DNA from 3 places in the Enterobacter cancerogenus genome. Region 1 is predicted to be linked to each of the others. Evidence: predicted binding sites of a transcription regulator. Region 1 holds the regulator's gene; each other region holds the start of a gene.
The links. The regulator PurR, encoded in region 1, represses purine synthesis genes. The targets are predictions, from matches to a motif close to CANGCAAACGTTTGCNTG.
Positions count from the first base shown of each region.

Region 2: a site for PurR is predicted at 992-1,009, ahead of I6L58_RS04570 (amino acid aminotransferase). Genes of this name have one in related genera too.
Region 3: a site for PurR is predicted at 1,619-1,636, ahead of purH (bifunctional phosphoribosylaminoimidazolecarboxamide formyltransferase/IMP cyclohydrolase). Genes of this name have one in related genera too.

Region 1 is NZ_CP077290.1:626,561-629,653, forward strand. It holds gene I6L58_RS02890 (MFS transporter) at 1-520, opposite strand, end outside; gene cydH (cytochrome bd-I oxidase subunit CydH) at 686-775, opposite strand; gene purR (HTH-type transcriptional repressor PurR) at 1,073-2,098, shown strand; gene punR (DNA-binding transcriptional activator PunR) at 2,115-3,026, opposite strand.
Region 2 is NZ_CP077290.1:966,038-969,130, forward strand. It holds gene ompF (porin OmpF) at 1-888, shown strand, start outside; gene I6L58_RS04570 (amino acid aminotransferase) at 1,073-2,263, shown strand; gene I6L58_RS04575 (MBL fold metallo-hydrolase) at 2,311-2,958, opposite strand; gene I6L58_RS04580 (YcbK family protein) at 2,979-3,093, opposite strand, start outside.
Region 3 is NZ_CP077290.1:2,420,109-2,423,201, forward strand. It holds rRNA gene I6L58_RS11385 (16S ribosomal RNA) at 1-1,182, opposite strand, end outside; gene purH (bifunctional phosphoribosylaminoimidazolecarboxamide formyltransferase/IMP cyclohydrolase) at 1,745-3,093, shown strand, end outside.

The DNA.
Region 1 (3,093 bases):
CCATCGCCACAACCCCAAGTGCGGCGGTGGCGAGGAACGACATGCGCCAGCCGATGACTTCACCGAGCCAGGTCGCCGCCGGTACGCCGCCAATATTGGCGATCGTCAGGCCCATAAACATGGTGGCGACCGCGCTGGCCTGCTTGTGTTTGGGAACCACGCTGGCGGCAACGACTGATCCCAGCCCGAAGAAAGCACCGTGGTTGAGGCTGGTCAGAATACGCGACAGCATCAGGGTGGTGTAGTCAGGCGAAATTGCGGAGAGCACATTGCCAAGCGTGAAGATCGCCATCAGGAAAATCAGCGCATTGCGACGCGCGCGGTGCGAGAGCAGCAGCGTCATCAGGGGTGCCCCCACCATCACGCCGATCGCATAGGCGCTGATCAGCATACCAGCCGCCGGTATTGAGACGTCTACGCCCCGCGCGATAACGGGCAGCAAGCCCATCGGGGAGAATTCAGTGGTGCCAATCCCAAAAGCGCCAATCGCCAGGGCCAGCAAGGGGAAATTGATTTTCATGCGTTAACTCCGGATGCCGTGTCGCGTCGTGACACAGAACAATGAAGCCAAAAGCATGACATCAATCACAAAAAATGAGAAGTTTACATTTTGGCAAAAGATTTTTGCCAGAGGGGTAACAATCAGGCGAGGATGTGGAGGGAGACGCCTCTCCCTCCGCGTGAATCAGTGCAGCGCAGCCGTTAAACCACCGGCCACAATCAATGCCAGCACAATAACGGTGGTAACCAGCGAAAACTTCAGATCGGAACTCATCAATTTTTCTCCTTTTAATCACCCCACGAAAAGTGAGCTTGCTCATTTTTACACAGTTCAGGTCAAAAATCTTCCTGGTTTTAACCTGATATCCACTTTTGCTCTTCCCCTTTTCATCAAGATAGGACAAAATTCCACGCTAAATTTATTAGCGTACCGGCCATTGACCCCCTCCTGACGTCCTGTGTCGTTTTCCCGGCGTGTCGCAATTCAAGATTGCGTAATAAGGGTGAGAGAAGGCAAACGTTTACCTTCATGATTATCAGGAGCTTAGGATATGGTCTGGAGTGACATTTAATGGCAACAATAAAAGACGTAGCAAAACGCGCAAACGTTTCCACTACAACCGTATCACATGTTATTAACAAAACTCGCTTTGTTGCTGAAGAGACGCGCAATGCCGTCTGGGCGGCGATCAAAGAGCTGCACTACTCCCCGAGTGCGGTAGCGCGTAGCCTCAAAGTGAATCACACCAAATCGATCGGTTTGCTGGCGACCAGTAGCGAAGCGGCCTATTTCGCAGAAATTATCGAAGCGGTCGAAAAAAACTGCTTTCAGAAAGGCTATACCCTGATTCTGGGCAACGCCTGGAACAACATTGAAAAACAGCGTGCCTATCTTTCAATGATGGCGCAAAAGCGCGTCGACGGCCTGCTGGTGATGTGTTCAGAATACCCGGAATCGGTGCTTTCCATGCTGGAAGAGTACCGTCACATCCCGATGGTGGTGATGGACTGGGGCGAAGCGCGCGCCGATTTCACCGACTCCGTGATTGATAACGCTTTTGAAGGCGGCTATATGGCGGGTCGTTATCTGGTAGAACGCGGGCATCGCGAGATTGGAGTTATTCCCGGCCCGCTTGAGCGCAACACCGGCGCAGGGCGTCTGGCTGGCTTTATGAAAGCGATGGAAGAAGCACTGATCACCGTGCCGGAAAACTGGATTGTGCAGGGCGACTTCGAGCCAGAATCGGGCTATCGCGCCATGCAGCAGATCGTCTCCCAGCAGCCTCGCCCGACCGCCGTCTTCTGCGGGGGCGATATTATGGCAATGGGTGCGCTCTGTGCGGCGGATGAACTGGGTCTGCGCGTGCCGCAGGACATTTCCGTGATCGGGTATGACAACGTGCGTAACGCCCGTTTCTTCACCCCGGCGCTGACCACCATCCACCAGCCGAAAGATTCGCTGGGCGAAACCGCTTTCAACATGCTGATGGACAGGATCGTTAACAAGCGTGAAGAATCGCAGTCTATTGAAGTCCACCCGCGTCTTGTTGAGCGCCGTTCCGTTGCGGATGGCCCTTTCCGCGACTACCGTCGCTAATGGTTAACGGGGCCAGCTACGCTGGCGCCCGTAGCCACTCCCGGTTCAGCGTTTCGCTGTCTCCCAGATAATCCAGCAGCCAGGCCATGGCAGGCGATACGTCGTTCTGCTGCCAGGTGAGGCAACAGGCTGCATCCGGGAACGGGTTTTCCAGCTGCAGGGCAACCCATTCTCCGCTGTCGATCCTCGGACGTGCAAAGTGGACGGGCACCATCGCCACGCACAGGCCCGCCGTCAGGCAGGTGGCAGACGACTCCCAGTCAGGTGCCACCACGCGCCGCTGGTTGTCCAGCAGCCAGGTGATGCGTTTGGGCAACGAACGCGAGGTATCTTCCAGCACCAGCGACGGCCAGTTGCGCAGCGTGTCGTCACTCAGCGGCCCTTCCAGCGCGGCCAGAGGATGATGGCGGGCGACCACGCAGGTCCAGCTCAGCATGCCCATATCCCGAAAAGCGTAACGTCCCCCAACGGGAATAGCCTGCGTCGCGCCGATAGCCATCTCAACCCTGCCGTCCGCCAGCGCATCCCAGACGCCGTTGAACACCTCCTGCGATACCCGCAACTCAACGTCCGAGAAATGGCGATAGAAATCCACGATCATCTGCCGTGTGCGTTCGGGCTTCACAATGTTGTCTACCGCAATGGAGAGATGGCCCCGCCAGCCATTGGCGATCTGTTGGCACTGCTCGCGGGTGATCTGCATTTTTTTGATGACAGAACGTCCCTCCTTGAGAAACCACGCCCCAGCAGGCGTTAACACCACGTCGCGGTGCCGACGCTCAAACAGCGGCACCGCCAGCCACTCCTCCAACTGGCGCACGGTATAACTGACTGCAGAGGGAACCCGATGCAGTTCCTGCGCGGCGCCGGTAAAACTGCCGTTACGCGCCACGGCGTCTACCACTTCAAGAGAATAATCAGACCACATTTTCTGCCTGCAAAAAATTTGAATGCACTTACCAAATATTAGCGTTTCACAAGCCGCTTTGCACTCC
Region 2 (3,093 bases), 340 kb from region 1:
GCGCGTCTGGGCTTCAAAGGCGAAACCCAGATCAACGACCAGCTGACCGGTTACGGCCAGTGGGAATACAACTTCCAGGGTAACAACTCTGAAGGCAGCGACGCGCAGAGCGGCAACAAAACCCGTCTGGCATTCGCAGGTCTGAAATTCGGTGACGCAGGCTCCTTCGACTACGGTCGTAACTATGGCCTGGTGTATGACGTTATCGGTATCACCGATATGCTGCCTGAGTTCGGCGGCGACACTGGCGCAAGCGATGACTTCTTCGCGGGCCGTACCGGTGGTCTGGCAACTTACCGTAACAACAACTTCTTCGGTCTGGTTGACGGTCTGAACTTCGGCGTTCAGTACCTGGGTAAAAACGAGCGTACCGACGCTACCCGTTCTAACGGTGACGGCTGGGCAACCTCTCTGAGCTACGAGTTTGATGGCTTCGCAGTACTGGGTGCTTACGGCGCCGCTGACCGTACCAACAACCAGCAGACTCTGGAATGGGGTAACGGTGATAAAGCTGAGCAGTGGGCGACCGGTCTGAAATACGACGCGAACAACATCTACCTGGCAGCACTGTACGGCGAAATGCAGAACGCAGCGCGTCTGGGCAGCCGTGGCTTCGCTAACAAGTCTCAGGACTTCTCTGTTGTTGCACAGTACCAGTTCGATTTCGGCCTGCGTCCGTCCATTTCCTACTACAAATCTAAAGCGAAAGACGTAGAAGGTATCGGCGACGAAGACTTCATCAACTACATCGAAGTGGGTGCGACTTACTACTTCAACAAAAACATGTCCACCTATGTTGACTACCAGATCAACCAGCTGAAAGACGACAACAAGCTCGGTATCAACAATGATGACACCGTTGCTCTGGGTATCGTTTACCAGTTCTAATCAGCACGCCACAATGTTATATGCTTAATGAACAGGGCTTCGGCCCTGTTTTTTTTTGCCTGAAAGCAAAAAATGGCGACTTTTGAGAAGCTGCACGCTTTTCGTCGCAAACGGTTGGCATTTTGTAAATCTACCGTTAACCTGATAGCGGATTTCACTTCTGTAATCACAATGGAACTTCGTCATGTTTGAGAACATTACCGCCGCTCCTGCCGACCCAATTCTGGGCCTGGCCGATCTGTTTCGTGCCGATGACCGCCCTGGCAAAATCAACCTGGGTATTGGTGTATATAAAGATGAAACCGGCAAAACACCGGTACTGACCAGCGTTAAAAAAGCGGAACAGTACCTGCTGGAAAACGAAACCACCAAGAACTACCTCGGTATTGATGGTATCCCTGAATTTGGTCGCTGCACGCAGGAACTGCTGTTCGGTAAAGGCAGTGAGATTGTGAGCAGCAAACGCGCTCGTACAGCGCAAACGCCAGGCGGCACCGGTGCCCTGCGCGTTGCGGCGGATTTCCTGGCGAAAAACACCTCCGTTAAGCGCGTCTGGGTCAGCAACCCAAGCTGGCCAAACCATAAAAGCGTCTTTAACTCTGCGGGTCTGGAAGTGCGTGAATACGCCTACTACGATGCAGCAAACCACGCGCTGGACTTTGACGGTCTGCTGACCAGCCTGAACGACGCGCAGGCGGGTGACGTTGTTCTGTTCCATGGCTGCTGCCATAACCCAACCGGTATCGATCCGACGCTGGAACAGTGGGAACAGCTGGCAAAACTGTCCGTTGAAAAAGGCTGGCTGCCGCTGTTCGACTTCGCCTACCAGGGCTTTGCTCGCGGGCTGGAAGAAGATGCCGAAGGCCTGCGCGCGTTCGCGGCTGTTCATCAGGAGTTGATTGTCGCAAGCTCATACTCCAAGAACTTCGGTCTGTACAATGAGCGCGTGGGTGCCTGTACGCTGGTCGCCGCCGACGACCAGACCGTCGACCGCGCGTTCAGCCAGATGAAATCCGTGATCCGTGCAAACTACTCTAACCCACCGGCACACGGTGCCTCTGTGGTCGCGACCATCCTGAGCAACGACGCGCTGCGCGCGATCTGGGAGCAGGAGCTGAACGATATGCGCCAGCGTATCCAGCGCATGCGTCTGCTGTTTGTGAGCACGCTGGCGGAGAAAGGGGCTGACCGTGATTTCAGCTTCATCATCAAGCAAAACGGCATGTTCTCGTTCAGCGGCCTGACTAAAGAACAGGTTCTGCGTCTGCGTGAAGAGTTCGGCGTCTACGCCGTTGCCTCTGGCCGCGTAAACGTGGCGGGCATGACGCCAGATAATATGGCACCGCTGTGCGAGGCGATTGTCGCCGTTCTGTAACTCGCGCCCACAAAAAAGCCTGCATATGCAGGCTTTTTTCATTCTGGTTACCAGACAGGCATTTCATCCTGAAGGAACGGATTGTGTACCCGTTCATAGCCCAGCGTCGACATCGGGCCGTGTCCGGGGATAAACGTCACGTCATCGCCTAACGGCAATAACTTCTGCTTAATCGACTGGATCAGCTGTCCGTGATCGCCGCGCGGAAAATCACTGCGTCCTACCCCACCTTTGAAAATCACATCGCCGGAAATCAGCAGACGCGAATGGTCATCAAAAAAGACGATATGGCCCGGCGTGTGCCCGGGACAATGCAACACCTGTAACGTCACATTCCCTACGCTTACACGATCTCCTTCGTTCAGCCAGCGATCGGGCGTCAACGGCTGACACTCATCAAGGCCAAACATGCGACTTTGGGCAGGTAACCCCTCAAGCCAGAACTCATCTTCTTTTTCCGGACCGATAACCGGCACACCGTAGTGCTGCGCCAGTTCAGCTGCTGCCCCCACGTGGTCAAGGTGACCGTGAGTGAGCAGGATCTGCATCAGCGTGACGCCGCTTGCAGCGACTTCCTGCTTGATTTTCTCAGCGTCGCCGCCGGGATCAACAAGCGCGGCCAGTTTGGTTTGCTCACACCAGATTAATGAACAGTTCTGGGAGAACGCGGTAACCGGAATAATACGATAGTTCATACTGCTCCTGTGTTTCGTTATTACCAGTGCCTGACCGGCCCGGTATCAATATGCACAAAGTTGCTACGTGGGTAATATCCTACACCACCTGCGCGCATAGATAACGCAGCTTTGCGAATATTGGCTAACGAAACG
Region 3 (3,093 bases), 1.8 Mb from region 1:
CACCTTCCTCCAGTTTATCACTGGCAGTCTCCTTTGAGTTCCCGGCCGGACCGCTGGCAACAAAGGATAAGGGTTGCGCTCGTTGCGGGACTTAACCCAACATTTCACAACACGAGCTGACGACAGCCATGCAGCACCTGTCTCAGAGTTCCCGAAGGCACCAAAGCATCTCTGCTAAGTTCTCTGGATGTCAAGAGTAGGTAAGGTTCTTCGCGTTGCATCGAATTAAACCACATGCTCCACCGCTTGTGCGGGCCCCCGTCAATTCATTTGAGTTTTAACCTTGCGGCCGTACTCCCCAGGCGGTCGACTTAACGCGTTAGCTCCGGAAGCCACGCCTCAAGGGCACAACCTCCAAGTCGACATCGTTTACGGCGTGGACTACCAGGGTATCTAATCCTGTTTGCTCCCCACGCTTTCGCACCTGAGCGTCAGTCTTTGTCCAGGGGGCCGCCTTCGCCACCGGTATTCCTCCAGATCTCTACGCATTTCACCGCTACACCTGGAATTCTACCCCCCTCTACAAGACTCTAGCCTGCCAGTTTCGAATGCAGTTCCCAGGTTGAGCCCGGGGATTTCACATCCGACTTGACAGACCGCCTGCGTGCGCTTTACGCCCAGTAATTCCGATTAACGCTTGCACCCTCCGTATTACCGCGGCTGCTGGCACGGAGTTAGCCGGTGCTTCTTCTGCGGGTAACGTCAATCGACAAGGTTATTAACCTTATCGCCTTCCTCCCCGCTGAAAGTACTTTACAACCCGAAGGCCTTCTTCATACACGCGGCATGGCTGCATCAGGCTTGCGCCCATTGTGCAATATTCCCCACTGCTGCCTCCCGTAGGAGTCTGGACCGTGTCTCAGTTCCAGTGTGGCTGGTCATCCTCTCAGACCAGCTAGGGATCGTCGCCTAGGTGAGCCGTTACCCCACCTACTAGCTAATCCCATCTGGGCACATCTGATGGCAAGAGGCCCGAAGGTCCCCCTCTTTGGTCTTGCGACGTTATGCGGTATTAGCTACCGTTTCCAGTAGTTATCCCCCTCCATCAGGCAGTTTCCCAGACATTACTCACCCGTCCGCCACTCGTCACCCGAGAGCAAGCTCTCTGTGCTACCGTTCGACTTGCATGTGTTAGGCCTGCCGCCAGCGTTCAATCTGAGCCATGATCAAACTCTTCAATTTAAGTTTGATGCTCGTGAATTAAACTTCGTAATGAATTACGTATGTTCACTCAGAGACTTGGTATTCATTTATTGTCCGAAGACATTAAGAATCCATGTCACTTTGAGTGCCCACACAGATTGTCTGATAAATTGTTAAAGAGCAGTTGCGACGCGCTTTAGCGCTCTGTCGCGAGGTGGCGTATATTACGCTTTCCTCTTTCAGAGTCAACCCTGAATCTCAGGATTTTTTCTCTTCAACCGAACCGGTTGTTGTGTGAAGTGATTCACATCCGCCGTGTCGATGGAGGCGCATTATAGGGAGTTCTCGCGCCGCCGCAACCGCTAAATGACAGAAAAATGACTGACTGCTGCATTCCACAGCAAAACCCCGCCTTATACCTTTTTACGCACAGACTTATCCACAATGATACGAAAAAGTGAAATTGTGCGAGCGTTGCGCAAACGTTTTCGTTAAAATGCTCGCGCTTAACAGGCATGCCCCGCCAGGTGTGTTAGATGAGTTTTTCACAGGAAAAATTCATCTAACGCTCTCTGTAATCGTGAAATCCAGGGGATTTACCATGCAACAACGTCGTCCAGTCCGCCGCGCTCTGCTCAGTGTCTCTGATAAAGCCGGTATCGTTGAATTCGCTCAGGCACTTTCTGCACGCGGTGTGGAGCTGCTGTCCACAGGCGGTACCGCTCGCCTGTTAGCAGAGAAAGGTTTGCCGGTTACCGAAGTCTCTGATTACACCGGTTTCCCGGAAATGATGGATGGACGCGTCAAAACCCTTCACCCGAAAGTGCACGGCGGCATTCTTGGCCGCCGCGGTCAGGATGACAGCATTATGGAACAGCATGGCATCGCACCTATCGACATAGTTGTCGTTAACCTCTACCCGTTCGCCCAGACCGTAGCCCGCGAAGGTTGCTCGCTGGAAGATGCCGTAGAGAATATTGATATCGGCGGCCCGACCATGGTGCGCTCCGCGGCCAAGAACCATAAAGATGTGGCTATCGTGGTCAAGAGCAGCGACTACAGCACCATTATTAATGAGATGGACGCCAATGAAGGTTCATTAACCCTCGCAACCCGTTTCGACCTCGCCATCAAAGCCTTCGAGCACACTGCCGCCTACGACAGCATGATCGCCAACTACTTCGGCAGCCTGGTGCCCGCCTACCATGGCGAAAGCAACGATCCATCTGGCCGCTTCCCGCGCACGCTGAACCTGAACTTTATTAAGAAGCAGGATATGCGCTACGGCGAGAACAGCCACCAGCAGGCAGCCTTCTATATAGAAGAAGAGGTAAAAGAAGCCTCGGTTGCCACCGCTCAGCAGGTTCAGGGCAAAGCGCTCTCCTATAACAACATTGCTGACACCGACGCTGCGCTGGAATGCGTGAAAGCGTTCAGCGAGCCGGCCTGCGTTATCGTCAAGCACGCGAACCCGTGCGGCGTGGCGGTAAGCACCTCTGTTCTGGATGCCTACGATCGCGCCTACAAAACCGACCCGACCTCCGCGTTTGGCGGCATTATTGCCTTCAACCGCGAGCTGGATGCACAGACCGCGCAGGCCATTATCTCGCGTCAGTTTGTCGAAGTGATTATTGCGCCATCAGCGTCTGAAGAAGCCCTGAAAATTACCGCGGCGAAGCAAAACGTGCGCGTCCTGGTTTGCGGTCAGTGGGCTGATCGCGTGCCGGGCCTGGACTTCAAGCGCGTCAACGGCGGTTTGCTGGTTCAGGATCGCGATCTGGGTATGGTGACAGAAGCCGACCTGCGCGTGGTGACCAAACGTCAGCCAACCGAGCAGGAACTGCGTGACGCGTTGTTCTGCTGGAAGGTCGCGAAGTTCGTGAAATCCAACGCCATTGTCTACGCGAAAGAGAACATGACCATCGGGATAGGCGCAGGCCAGATGAGCCG